Methyloterricola oryzae: one gene and its partners. The protein of the gene in region 1 interacts with the protein of each later gene in a pairwise test. Links are inferred from orthologs where the notes say so. Each region holds a gene or a part of one and is shown in the gene's direction. Other genes may lie near its edges. The genes, in order: EK23_RS17740, ctaD and dnaE.

Region 1 (2,971 bases):
GACGGGTGTTGTTCCAGAGGCAGTCATTGACGTCAAGACAGAACCCGACCAGCGCGGGTAAACGCGCCCGAAGCAATCCGTTGGGCAATATATCTTCACGCCCCACGGCGGATTGGTCTTGCACTTGCTGAAGTGATTGCTAGAGGAAGATTTTGGAGATGTCGAATGTCCGAACCAGACGAAGCCTGTTGCGCAATCATCATGACCGACGTGGACTTAAAATCCCATTTCAGAAGTTGTCTGGACCTTGCAATCGCCAAGAACCGGGTCGCCATCAATGATGCGACCGTCGGGTACCTGGTCAGCCTGCTGGTTCACTTTAACCATCCAGAAAATCTGTTCGAAACGATGCCTGACCGTTTAGTGGAAACGCCGTTGGCAGCGATGTTTTCGCAAGCCACACAAGCCCGCAGCCCAATTCAACGCAATCGAGCCTTGCAGCGCCTAGGCGATGTCGCACTGCTCGTCGCAGGCGTGTTTTCAGGAGGTCTGTCTCGCAAGTTAATCGACGTGGATTACTTCGTTGTCGTGGGGAAAGCGGCCTATGGCCGCCTGAGTGAACACAGCCGTCGACCGCCCCAAAGCCTTATATTCAGGGGCATTTTCGAGGAATTATCGCGAAAGTTTCTGGCATTGGTTGATGTTTTCGCAGACGTAGCCGAGCAAAACCGGCTCGCAGCCCCCGATGACCCTCTCAGGCTTTACGAAATCTGGGCCAGAACCGGCAGTCCGAGAAATGCCCGCAAGCTACAAGAATTGGGCTACACGCCCATGCGATGCAGGAACTCGAGTCACCCCCACTGAACACTTCCGTCCACACTCATCATGCATCGAAGAAATTGCGAGGAACTTTATCCATGACTGTTCAGCCTGCGCACCGCATCGCCAACCTTTCGCAATCTGACATTCGCCACATGACTCGACTGTGTGAGCACTTGGGCGGCATCAATCTTGGTCAAGGGCTGGGTGACTTGCCCGCACCACTGGAGGTCCAATTCGGCGCGATAACGGCTATTCGCGACGACCACAGCAGTTACGCACTTCCCGAGGGCATCCGTCCACTGCGCCAAGAAATTGCGAAAAAACTCCTGCGGGACAACGGCTTGAAAGCAGATCCGGAATCCCAAATCGTTGTCACAAGCGGTACGACGGGTGCATTTGCGGCGACTTTGGCGGCTCTCCTGAATCCAGGTGATGGAATACTGTTGTTTGAGCCCTTCTATGGATACCACCTGAATACGATCATGCTCAGCGGCTTAGAGCCACAGTTTTTAACACTAGAGCCGCCCCGCTTTGCCCTCGACGAAGAGCGCCTGCGCGCAGCCATCAGGCCAAACACCCGCGCCATCGTCTTGTGCACGCCATCCAATCCCAGCGGAAAAATGTTCAGTGAAATTGAACTGCGCGCATTAGAGCGGGTGGCGGAGGCTTGCGACCTCCTGGTCATTACCGACGAAATATACGAGTACATTACCTTCGACGGACGCCAGCACATTTCGCCCGCCTCGGTTGGAAACCTCGGGCAGCGCACGGTGAGTATCATGGGATTCTCGAAAACCTTCAGTGTCACCGGCTGGCGCCTGGGTTACCTGTTCGCGCCGGAGAAAATTGCAAGAGCCATCAATCTGGTCAACGACTTGCTATACGTCTGTGCTCCAACCCCGTTGCAATACGGGGTCGCCGCAGGCTTTGCCGCGCCACCGGCACTTTTGCGCGGAATTGCGACCGAGTACCAGCGGAAACGGGAAATCCTATGTGAAGGCCTCGACCATGCCGGCCTAACGCCCATCGTCCCAGAAGGCGCGTACTATGTCCTGGCTGATATTTCAAAGTTTGGCTATTCCGATGCAAAATCAGCTGCTCTGGCGTTGCTGGAACAGGCCGGTGTAGCAGCCATTCCGGGAAGCGCCTTTTATCGCAGCACTGTAGGAGAATCTCTGATCCGATTCTGTTTCGCCAAAGACGACGGAACTTTGCAGGAGGCGGCGAAGCGAATGCTGCGCTTTCGGGCAGCCTGACAACGTCCCACACCACCTCGGGAAACAGCGAAAGTGCGTTCCCTGCCTCCCGAAGCGATGGTAGATCTACTTGAGGCGCCCTTTGATACCCGGCGTCAACAGATCCACTTTGTAGGCCGCTCCCCGTCCAACGACGTAGAGGGTCTTTTTGTCTTCGCCGGCGAAGGCCAAGTTCTGAGGCTTTTTAGGGATGGGAATGACGCCCAAGGCATCACCCTTCTCTGAGAGCACCTCCACACCGGCGTTTGACGCGACGTAAAGACGGCCTGCGTCGTCCAGGGCCAGTCCATCCGCGCCACTGGACCAACCGCCCTCGCCGTTTGACCAGCCCTTCAACTTGGCAAAGTCCTTCCTGGCGCCCAACTTTCCGGGCGACGCCAAATCATAGGCAAGGATGGACTCACCCTGCGTGTTGGCCACGTACAGCACTTTCTGATCCTTGGACAACTGAATACCATTGGGACGCTCAATGTCGTTAACCAGGCGAGAAAGCTTCCCCGCCGGTGAGAGGTAGTAAACACCTGGTGTCGATGGGGGCGGATTGGGATTGTCTTTAGAGGGACGTGTCCCGCTGTCCGTGAAATAGATGCCACCTTCCTTATCCTGAACCAGGTCGTTTGGGCGTTGAAACGGCTTCCCCTCGTAGTTGTCAGCAAACACCGTTTCCTTACCTATCGGATAGATGATGCCCACTTGAGGTTTAAGCGTCTGCACCGCAACCAGTTCGCCGTTGCTATTGAACGCCAAGCCATTTGCGCCGTTGCTGTTCTCCAAGAAGGTAGCTACCTTGTTGTCCGGGGTAATGCGCACGATCCGGTTAGCCTGGGTCTCCGTAAACAGCAGGCTTCCGTCAGTCAGTCCGATGGGACCCTCCGTGCCGGTAAAGCCGTCCTTGATCAACTCGACTTTTGTATTGGCCCCCGCCACGCCGGGAATTGGCGGAGTTACGACTT
Region 2 (3,088 bases), on another replicon or contig:
CGACTTTTTCAGCACCCTGGACGCCAAGAGCAATGAAGCCCGCCAGGTGGGTTCCAAAATCGACCCCAACACCGTCGAGAACTATCTGCTGAACGTGGATAACCCCATGGTGGTTCCGGTCGGCAAGAAGGTACGCATTCTGTTGACCGCGGCGGACGTCTTGCATGCCTGGTGGGTTCCTGACTTCGGCTGGAAGAAGGACGCCATCCCGGGCTATATCACCGACGGTTGGATCAAGGTGGACAAGGCCGGCACCTACCGCGGCCAGTGTGCGGAGCTCTGCGGCCGCGACCACGGCTTCATGCCCATCGTAGTCATCGCCAAGGAGGAAGGCGATTACAAGCAGTGGCTCGCCGAACAGAAAGCGAAGAAAGATGCCGGCAAAGCCGATGCCTCCAAGACTTTCGCCATGGAAGAACTCATGAGCAAGGGCGAGGAAGTCTACAACTCCAATTGTGCCGCCTGTCATATGCCCAATGGCGAGGGCATGCCCGGCACCTTCCCGGCTATCAAGGGTAGCGCAGTGGCCACCGGTCCGCTGGATCAGCACGTGAACGTGGTCCTCAAGGGCAAGAATGCCATGCCGGCTTTCGACGACATGCTCGACGATGTCTCGCTGGCCGCCGTCATCACCTTCCAGCGCAACGCCTTTGGCAACAACAAGGGCGATTCCATCCAGCCCAGCGAAATCCAGGCGCACAAATAATCTTTCACATTGATGAGGTAAAAGGCTATGACAGCTGTGACTCATGACGATCATCACGATCACCATGATCATGGGCCCGCAAAGGGTTTCATGAGATGGGTGACCACCACCAACCACAAAGATATCGGCACCCTCTACCTGGTGACTTCGCTCATCATGTTCTTCGTCGGCGGGGCCATGGCCCTGGTGATCCGCCTGGAACTGTTCGAACCGGGCATGCAGTTCGTCGATCCGGCGTTTTTCAACCAGATGACCACCTTGCACGCCCTCATCATGGTGTTTGGCGCGGTCATGCCGGCCTTCGTGGGCCTGGCCAACTGGATGATCCCCATGATGATCGGCGCGCCTGACATGGCGCTGCCGCGCATGAACAACTGGAGTTTCTGGATCCTGCCCTTCGCCTTCGTCATGCTCGCCAGCACCCTGTTCATGGAAGGCGGCGCGGCGGCGGCCGGCTGGACCCTGTATCCGCCCCTGGTTCTGCAGGGCGGCAACAGCCTCCCGTTCACCATCTTCACCGTGCACCTGTTGGGCATGTCCTCCATCATGGGCGCGATCAACGTCATCGTGACCGTGTTCAACATGCGCGCGCCAGGCATGACGCTGATGAAGATGCCCCTGTTCGTGTGGACCTGGGTGATCACCGCGTTTCTGCTCATCGCCGTGATGCCGGTGTTCGCCGGTGCGGTGACCATGCTGCTGACCGACAAGTTCTTCGGCACCAGCTTCTTTAATGCGGCCGGCGGCGGCGACCCGGTGCTCTACCAGCATCTGTTCTGGTTCTTCGGGCATCCCGAGGTGTACATCATGATCCTGCCGTCCTTCGGCGTGGTCTCCCAGATCATCCCCACCTTCTCCCGCAAGCCGCTGTTCGGCTACAGTTCGATGGTTTACGCCACCGCGTCCATTGGTCTGCTGTCCTTCGTCGTCTGGGCGCACCACCAGTACACCGTGGGCATGCCCCTGGCCGGTGAGCTCTACTTCACTTACGCCACCATGCTGATCGCCGTGCCGACGGGCGTGAAGGTGTTCAACTGGGTGTCCACCATGTGGAAGGGCGCGATGACCTTCGAGACCCCCATGCTGTTCGCCATCGCCTTCGTGGTGCTGTTCACCATGGGCGGCTTCACCGGACTGATGATGTCCATCTCGCCGGCGGACCTGCAGTATCACGACACCTACTTCATCGTGGCCCATTTCCACTATGTGCTGGTGCCGGGTGCGGTGTTCGCCCTGTTCGCCGCCACCTACTACTGGCTGCCGAAGTGGACCGGCCACATGTATGACGAGGGTCTGGGGAAGCTGCACTTCTGGTTGTCCACCATTTCGGTGAACGTGTTGTTCTTCCCGCAGCACTTCGTCGGCCTGGCCGGCATGCCGCGTCGCATCCCGGACTACGCCGTGCAGTTCGCCGAATTCAACGCCATGTCCAGCGTGGGGGCCTTCGTGTTCGGTTTCTCCCAGCTGATCTTCGCCTACGTGATCTACAAGTGCGTGGTCGGTGGCGAAAAGGCCACGGACGAGGTCTGGGAGGGCGCCAAGGCACACGGCCTGGAATGGCACCTGCCGTCTCCGCCGCCCTATCACACCTGGACCGATGCGCCGGCTCCGGAACTGATCGCGGACAAGCACTGAGGTCAAGCCTGAACGGTTCCGCCCCGCAGGGGGCGGAACAAGGCAGAAGTCATGGATCTACGTAAGAAAAATTTACTCCTGGCGGCTTTCATCGCGGGGCTCGCATTGATGCTCTACGTGTTCGCCATATTCCAGGTTATCGGTTCGAAGTCGGCACACTAGGTGGAGAAAGACGTACCCCAGAAGTCCCATGGGCGGCTGGTAGGAATCATTCTTGTGGTAGCCGGCCTGATGTTCGGCCTCGGGTTTGCGATGGCGCCTTTCTATGACGCCGTCTGCGAATACTTCGGCATCAGCGGCCGGGTGAAGGAAGCGTCGGCGGAAAAGGCCTTTGCGGTAGATACTTCCAGGGAGATTACCCTGGAGTTCGTCACCATGGTGAACGAGAAGATGCCGCTGGAATTTCGCGCCGAGATGCCGAAGATGGCGATCCATCCCGGCCAGTACTACACGGTGAAGTTCTACGCCAAGAACCTGTCGAACAAGAAACTGGTGGGGCAGGCAATCCCCAGCATCGCGCCGGTCTGGGCCGCCTCCCATCTGCAGAAGACCGAGTGCTTCTGCTTTTCCGCCCAGGAGTTCGAGCCGGGTGTCGAGCGTGCTATGCCGGTGCGCTTCGTGATCGACCCGGCGGTGCAGGCGGATGTCCGGGACATGACACTGTCGTACACGTTTTTTGATATCACCGAGAAGAATCAAACATCACAGAAATAACAGGGGACCAAGATGGCTACCAATGAAGCGTAT
Region 3 (4,229 bases), on another replicon or contig:
AGGCCTCAGGCATCTACCATCTGACCTGCGGCGGCGAAACCAGCTGGTACGGGTTCGCCCAGGCCATCCGTGCCGAAGCCATCGCCCGCGGCCTGTTGCCACCGGACTGCGCCCGTCTGGAGCCCATACCTAGCTCCGCCTACCCCCGGCCGGCGCGACGTCCATCCTACTCGGCGCTGAGCAATCAGAAGCTGGCGCAGGCCTTCGACATCCGCTTGCCGAATTGGGAGAATGCCTTGCAACTTTGCTTGTCCGACATGGCGACGGCCTAGCCGCCGGACGCACGCCGTGGCTCCTGTTCGACTCCGCTACAGCCCGTGAGGTTGCGCGGCAATAGAATTCCTTGGCACTGTCTGGCGAGAAAACCGAGATTAGCCTGAGATTCCATGCACGCACCGTTCGTCCATCTCCGCGTACACACCGAATATTCCCTGGTCGACGGCCTGGTCCGCGTCAAGCCGCTGGTCAAGCAGACGCTTAAATTGGGCATGCCCGCGGTGGCTGTCACCGACCAGTCCAATCTGTTCGCCCTGGTCAAGTTCTACAAAGCAGCGATGGGCGAAGGGGTCAAGCCCATCGCGGGTACGGACGTCTGGATCTTGAACGAGTCCGACGCCCATGCGCCCCACCGCTTGACCCTGCTGGTCCAGAACGAAACCGGCTACCGCAATCTCACCGCTTTGATTTCCCGCAGCTACCAGGAAAACCAGCACCAGGGCGTGCCCATGCTCATGGGCCACTGGCTGGCGGAGCGCCATGAAGGCCTCATCGCCCTGTCCGGCGCGATGGCCGGCCAGATCGGCCAGGCGCTATTGACAGGCAACGCGCACGAGGCGCGCAGTGCCCTCGAGAGCATGCACTCCCTGTTCGGCGACCGCTTTTACCTGGAACTGCAGCGTACGGGCAGACCCCACGAAGAGGCGTACCTGGACGCCGCCTTGGAACTGTGTTCGGAATTCGGCGTGGCGCCGGTGGCCACCAACGACGTGCGCTTCCTCCAGCCCTCCGAATTCGATGCCCACGAAGCCCGTGTCTGCATCCATCAGGGGCGGGTGCTGGACGATCCCAGGCGTCCGCGCGAGTACAGCGACCAGCAGTACCTGAAAAGCCCCGAGGAGATGGCGGAATTGTTCGCCGACATCCCCGAAGCCCTGGAAAACACCGTCGAGATCGCCAAGCGCTGCAATCTCGAGCTGACCCTGGGCAAGAACTACCTGCCGGATTTTCCGGTACCCGAAGGCATGAGCGTCGAGGACTACTTCGCGGCCCAGTCGCGCGCCGGACTGGAAGAAAGGCTGGCGGTGCTGATGCCGGGAGCGCCCGCGGAACAGCGCAAGCCCTACGAAGAACGCCTGGACGTGGAAATTGACGTCATCAACCAGATGAAGTTTCCCGGCTACTTCCTCATCGTCGCCGACTTCATACAATGGGCCAAGAACAATGGCATACCCGTAGGACCTGGCCGCGGCTCAGGCGCAGGCTCTCTGGTGGCCTACGCGCTCAAGATCACGGATCTGGACCCCATGCAGTTCGAACTCCTGTTCGAACGCTTCCTCAACCCGGAACGCGTGTCCATGCCCGACTTCGACGTGGACTTCTGCATGGAGCGGCGCGACGAAGTGATCGACTACGTGGCACGCCACTACGGCCGCGACCGCGTCTCCCAGATCATCACCTACGGTTCCATGGCCGCCAAGGCGGTGGTGCGCGACGTCGGGCGCGTATTGGGTCATCCCTATGGTTTTGTCGATCGCATCGCCAAGCTCATACCCTTTGAATTGGGCATGACCCTGGACAAGGCGCTCAAGGAAAGCGAGGACCTCCGAAAGCTCTACGACATGGACGAGGAGGTCAAGGCCCTAATCGACCTCGCCAAGTCCCTGGAAGGCATCACCCGCAACGCCGGTAAGCATGCGGGCGGCGTGGTTATCGCGCCGTCCCGGCTGATCGATTTCAGCCCGCTGTATTGCGAGCAGGGCGGCGACAATCTGGTGACCCAGTTCGATAAGGACGACGTGGAAGCGGTGGGTCTGGTCAAGTTCGACTTCCTGGGCCTGCGCACCCTCACCATCATCGACTGGGCCATGGAGACGGTCAACCGGCAGCGTACCGAGCAAAGTCTTGAGGCGCTGGACATCAATCACATTCCCAGGGACGACCCCGCCACGTACGCCCTGCTCAAGCGCAAGGCCACCACCGCCGTGTTTCAGCTCGAATCACGCGGCATGAAGGAACTGATCGGGCGCCTCCTGCCGGACTGCTTCGAGGACATCATCGCCTTGGTGGCGCTGTTCCGCCCGGGGCCTCTGCAATCGGGCATGGTGGATGATTTCGTCAACCGCAAGCACGGCAAGGCCAAGGTGGATTACCCCCACCCCAGCCTGGAAGGCATCCTCAAGCCCACCTACGGCGTGATCGTCTATCAGGAACAGGTGATGCAGATTGCCCAGGTGCTGGCGGGATACACCCTGGGCGGCGCCGACCTGCTGCGCCGCGCCATGGGCAAGAAAAAGCCCGAGGAAATGGCGAAGCAGCGCGAGATATTCGTCAAGGGCGCTGTCGAAAGGGATGTGGAGGAAGCCACGGCGAGCTACATCTTCGACCTGATGGAGAAGTTCGCCGAGTACGGTTTCAACAAATCCCATTCCGCCGCCTATGCCCTGGTCTCCTACCAGACGGCCTGGCTCAAGGCCCACTACCCCGCTGCCTTCATGGCCGCCGTGCTGTCCGCCGATATGGACAACACCGACAAGGTGGTGGTGCTGATCGAGGAGTGCCGGGAGATGAACCTGGCCATCGTGCCCCCCAATGTCAACGTCTCCCAGTTCCGCTTTACCGTCAACGACGCCGGCCAGATCGTCTATGGGCTCGGCGCCGTGAAGGGCGTGGGGGAAAACGCCATCGAGGACATCATTCGCGAGCGCGAAAGTGCCGGGCCTTACCTCGACCTGTTCGACCTGTGCCGGCGCATCGATCTGCGCAAGGCCAATCGCCGGGTACTGGAAGCTTTGATCCGCGCCGGCGCCCTGGATGTCCTCGACGCGAACCGGGCCCAGCATATGGCGCAGCTGACGGATGCCCTGAAAAACGCCGAGCAGCACGGCCGCATGGAAGCCACGGGGCAAAACGACCTGTTCGGCCTGATCATGGAGTCGGCGCCTGCAGCCGCGCCAGCCGCCGCAACCCCGCCAGTCGAGCCCTGGCCGGAAGACCAGCGGCTGGTGCAGGAAAAGGCGACTCTGGGACTCTATTTGACAGGCCATCCCATCACCCAGTACGAAGGTGAACTGGCCCATTTCATCACCGGGCGTCTTGGCAAACTTAGCGTGGAAGGCGGCGAGCAGCGCGGATACGGAAAACGCGAGGTGCGCGCCGTGGTGGCCGGATTGGTGGTGGACCTGCGCACCAAGCAGAACAAGAACGGCAAGCGCATGGGCTTCCTCAGCCTGGATGACCGCACCGGAAGACTTGAAGTCGCGGTCTTCTCCGAAGTCTTCGACAAAGTGCGGGATAATCTATTGAAGGATGTTCTGATCGTGGCGGAAGGCGGCCTGGGCATGGACGACTTCTCGGGCCAACTGCGCCTCACCGCGGAGAATTTGTACAATATCGACCAGGCCCGCGAGCACTTCGCCAAGAACCTAGTCATCCGTTGGCCGGAGCAGCCCCAATCCGGTCCCGACCTGGCTGCGGAACTGTCAGACCTATTGCGGCCCTTCCAGGGCGGGCGCTGCCCGATTTTGGTGGAATACCAGGGAAGCAAGGCCCGTTCCCTCATACAGCTGGGCGAAGCCTGGCGTGTCCACCCCGGAAGCGAGCTGCTGACACGGCTGCGCAAGCATGTGGGGACTGACCGCGTGAACATCGTCTACCCGTGATCAACCTGCGGCATGCCAGACCAAAGGCGTCCGGCCTTGCGCTAGCGCTTGCCCTGAACTTTTCTCCGGCCCGTGGCGAAAATCTGACGGAAACCTATGACCTAGCCCTGCAAAACGACCCGACGTTGCGCCAGTCGGAGGCCACGCGCGATTCCGTGCTCGAATCCATACCGCAGAGCGTTGCGCGGCTCTTGCCCAACATCAGCGTCTCTGCGCAGATGAGCAAGAATTACTTCAACACAGGTACCACCTTCATTCCAGGACAGCAGGGCTTTCAGAATTTCTGGACCAGTTCCGCCACCTTGCAGGTGACCCAACCCATCTACCATCACGACTACTGGGTACAGTTGG

What was found.
Region 2: the proteins of EK23_RS17740 (region 1) and ctaD interact in binary tests that used the Escherichia coli proteins (3 or more experiments, as listed by UniProt). The link is inferred for Methyloterricola oryzae from one-to-one orthologs.
Region 3: the proteins of EK23_RS17740 (region 1) and dnaE interact in binary tests that used the Escherichia coli proteins (3 or more experiments, as listed by UniProt). The link is inferred for Methyloterricola oryzae from one-to-one orthologs.

Annotation. Positions count from the first base shown.
Region 1 is NZ_JYNS01000017.1:27,440-30,410, reverse strand. The notes cover bases 118-2,937. They hold EK23_RS17740 (pyridoxal phosphate-dependent aminotransferase), read left to right. Parts: upstream 118-857; coding sequence 858-2,018; downstream 2,019-2,937. Other genes in these bases: EK23_RS17735 (SMP-30/gluconolactonase/LRE family protein), read right to left, coding at 2,085-2,937; EK23_RS17745 (hypothetical protein), read left to right, coding at 166-804. Also shown: more of EK23_RS17735, read right to left, coding at 2,938-2,971. UniProt on the Escherichia coli protein: Shows aminotransferase activity with methionine and histidine as substrates, and to a lesser extent also with phenylalanine.
Region 2 is NZ_JYNS01000001.1:291,240-294,327, reverse strand. What follows is about bases 101-3,037. They hold ctaD (cytochrome c oxidase subunit I), read left to right. Parts: upstream 101-733; coding sequence 734-2,341; downstream 2,342-3,037. Other genes in these bases: EK23_RS01240 (cytochrome c oxidase assembly protein), read left to right, coding at 2,504-3,037; coxB (cytochrome c oxidase subunit II), read left to right, coding at 101-706. Outside these bases: more of coxB, read left to right, coding at 1-100; more of EK23_RS01240, read left to right, coding at 3,038-3,055; EK23_RS01235 (cytochrome c oxidase subunit 3), read left to right, coding at 3,068-3,088. UniProt on the Escherichia coli protein: Cytochrome bo(3) ubiquinol oxidase is the terminal enzyme in the aerobic respiratory chain of E.coli that predominates when cells are grown at high aeration.
Region 3 is NZ_JYNS01000008.1:171,046-175,274, forward strand. The notes cover bases 1-4,078. They hold dnaE (DNA polymerase III subunit alpha), read left to right. Parts: upstream 1-386; coding sequence 387-3,878; downstream 3,879-4,078. Other genes in these bases: rfbD (dTDP-4-dehydrorhamnose reductase), read left to right, coding at 1-272; EK23_RS12635 (TolC family outer membrane protein), read left to right, coding at 3,875-4,078. In the rest of the region: more of EK23_RS12635, read left to right, coding at 4,079-4,229. UniProt on the Escherichia coli protein: DNA polymerase III is a complex, multichain enzyme responsible for most of the replicative synthesis in bacteria. This DNA polymerase also exhibits 3' to 5' exonuclease activity. The alpha chain is the DNA polymerase catalytic subunit.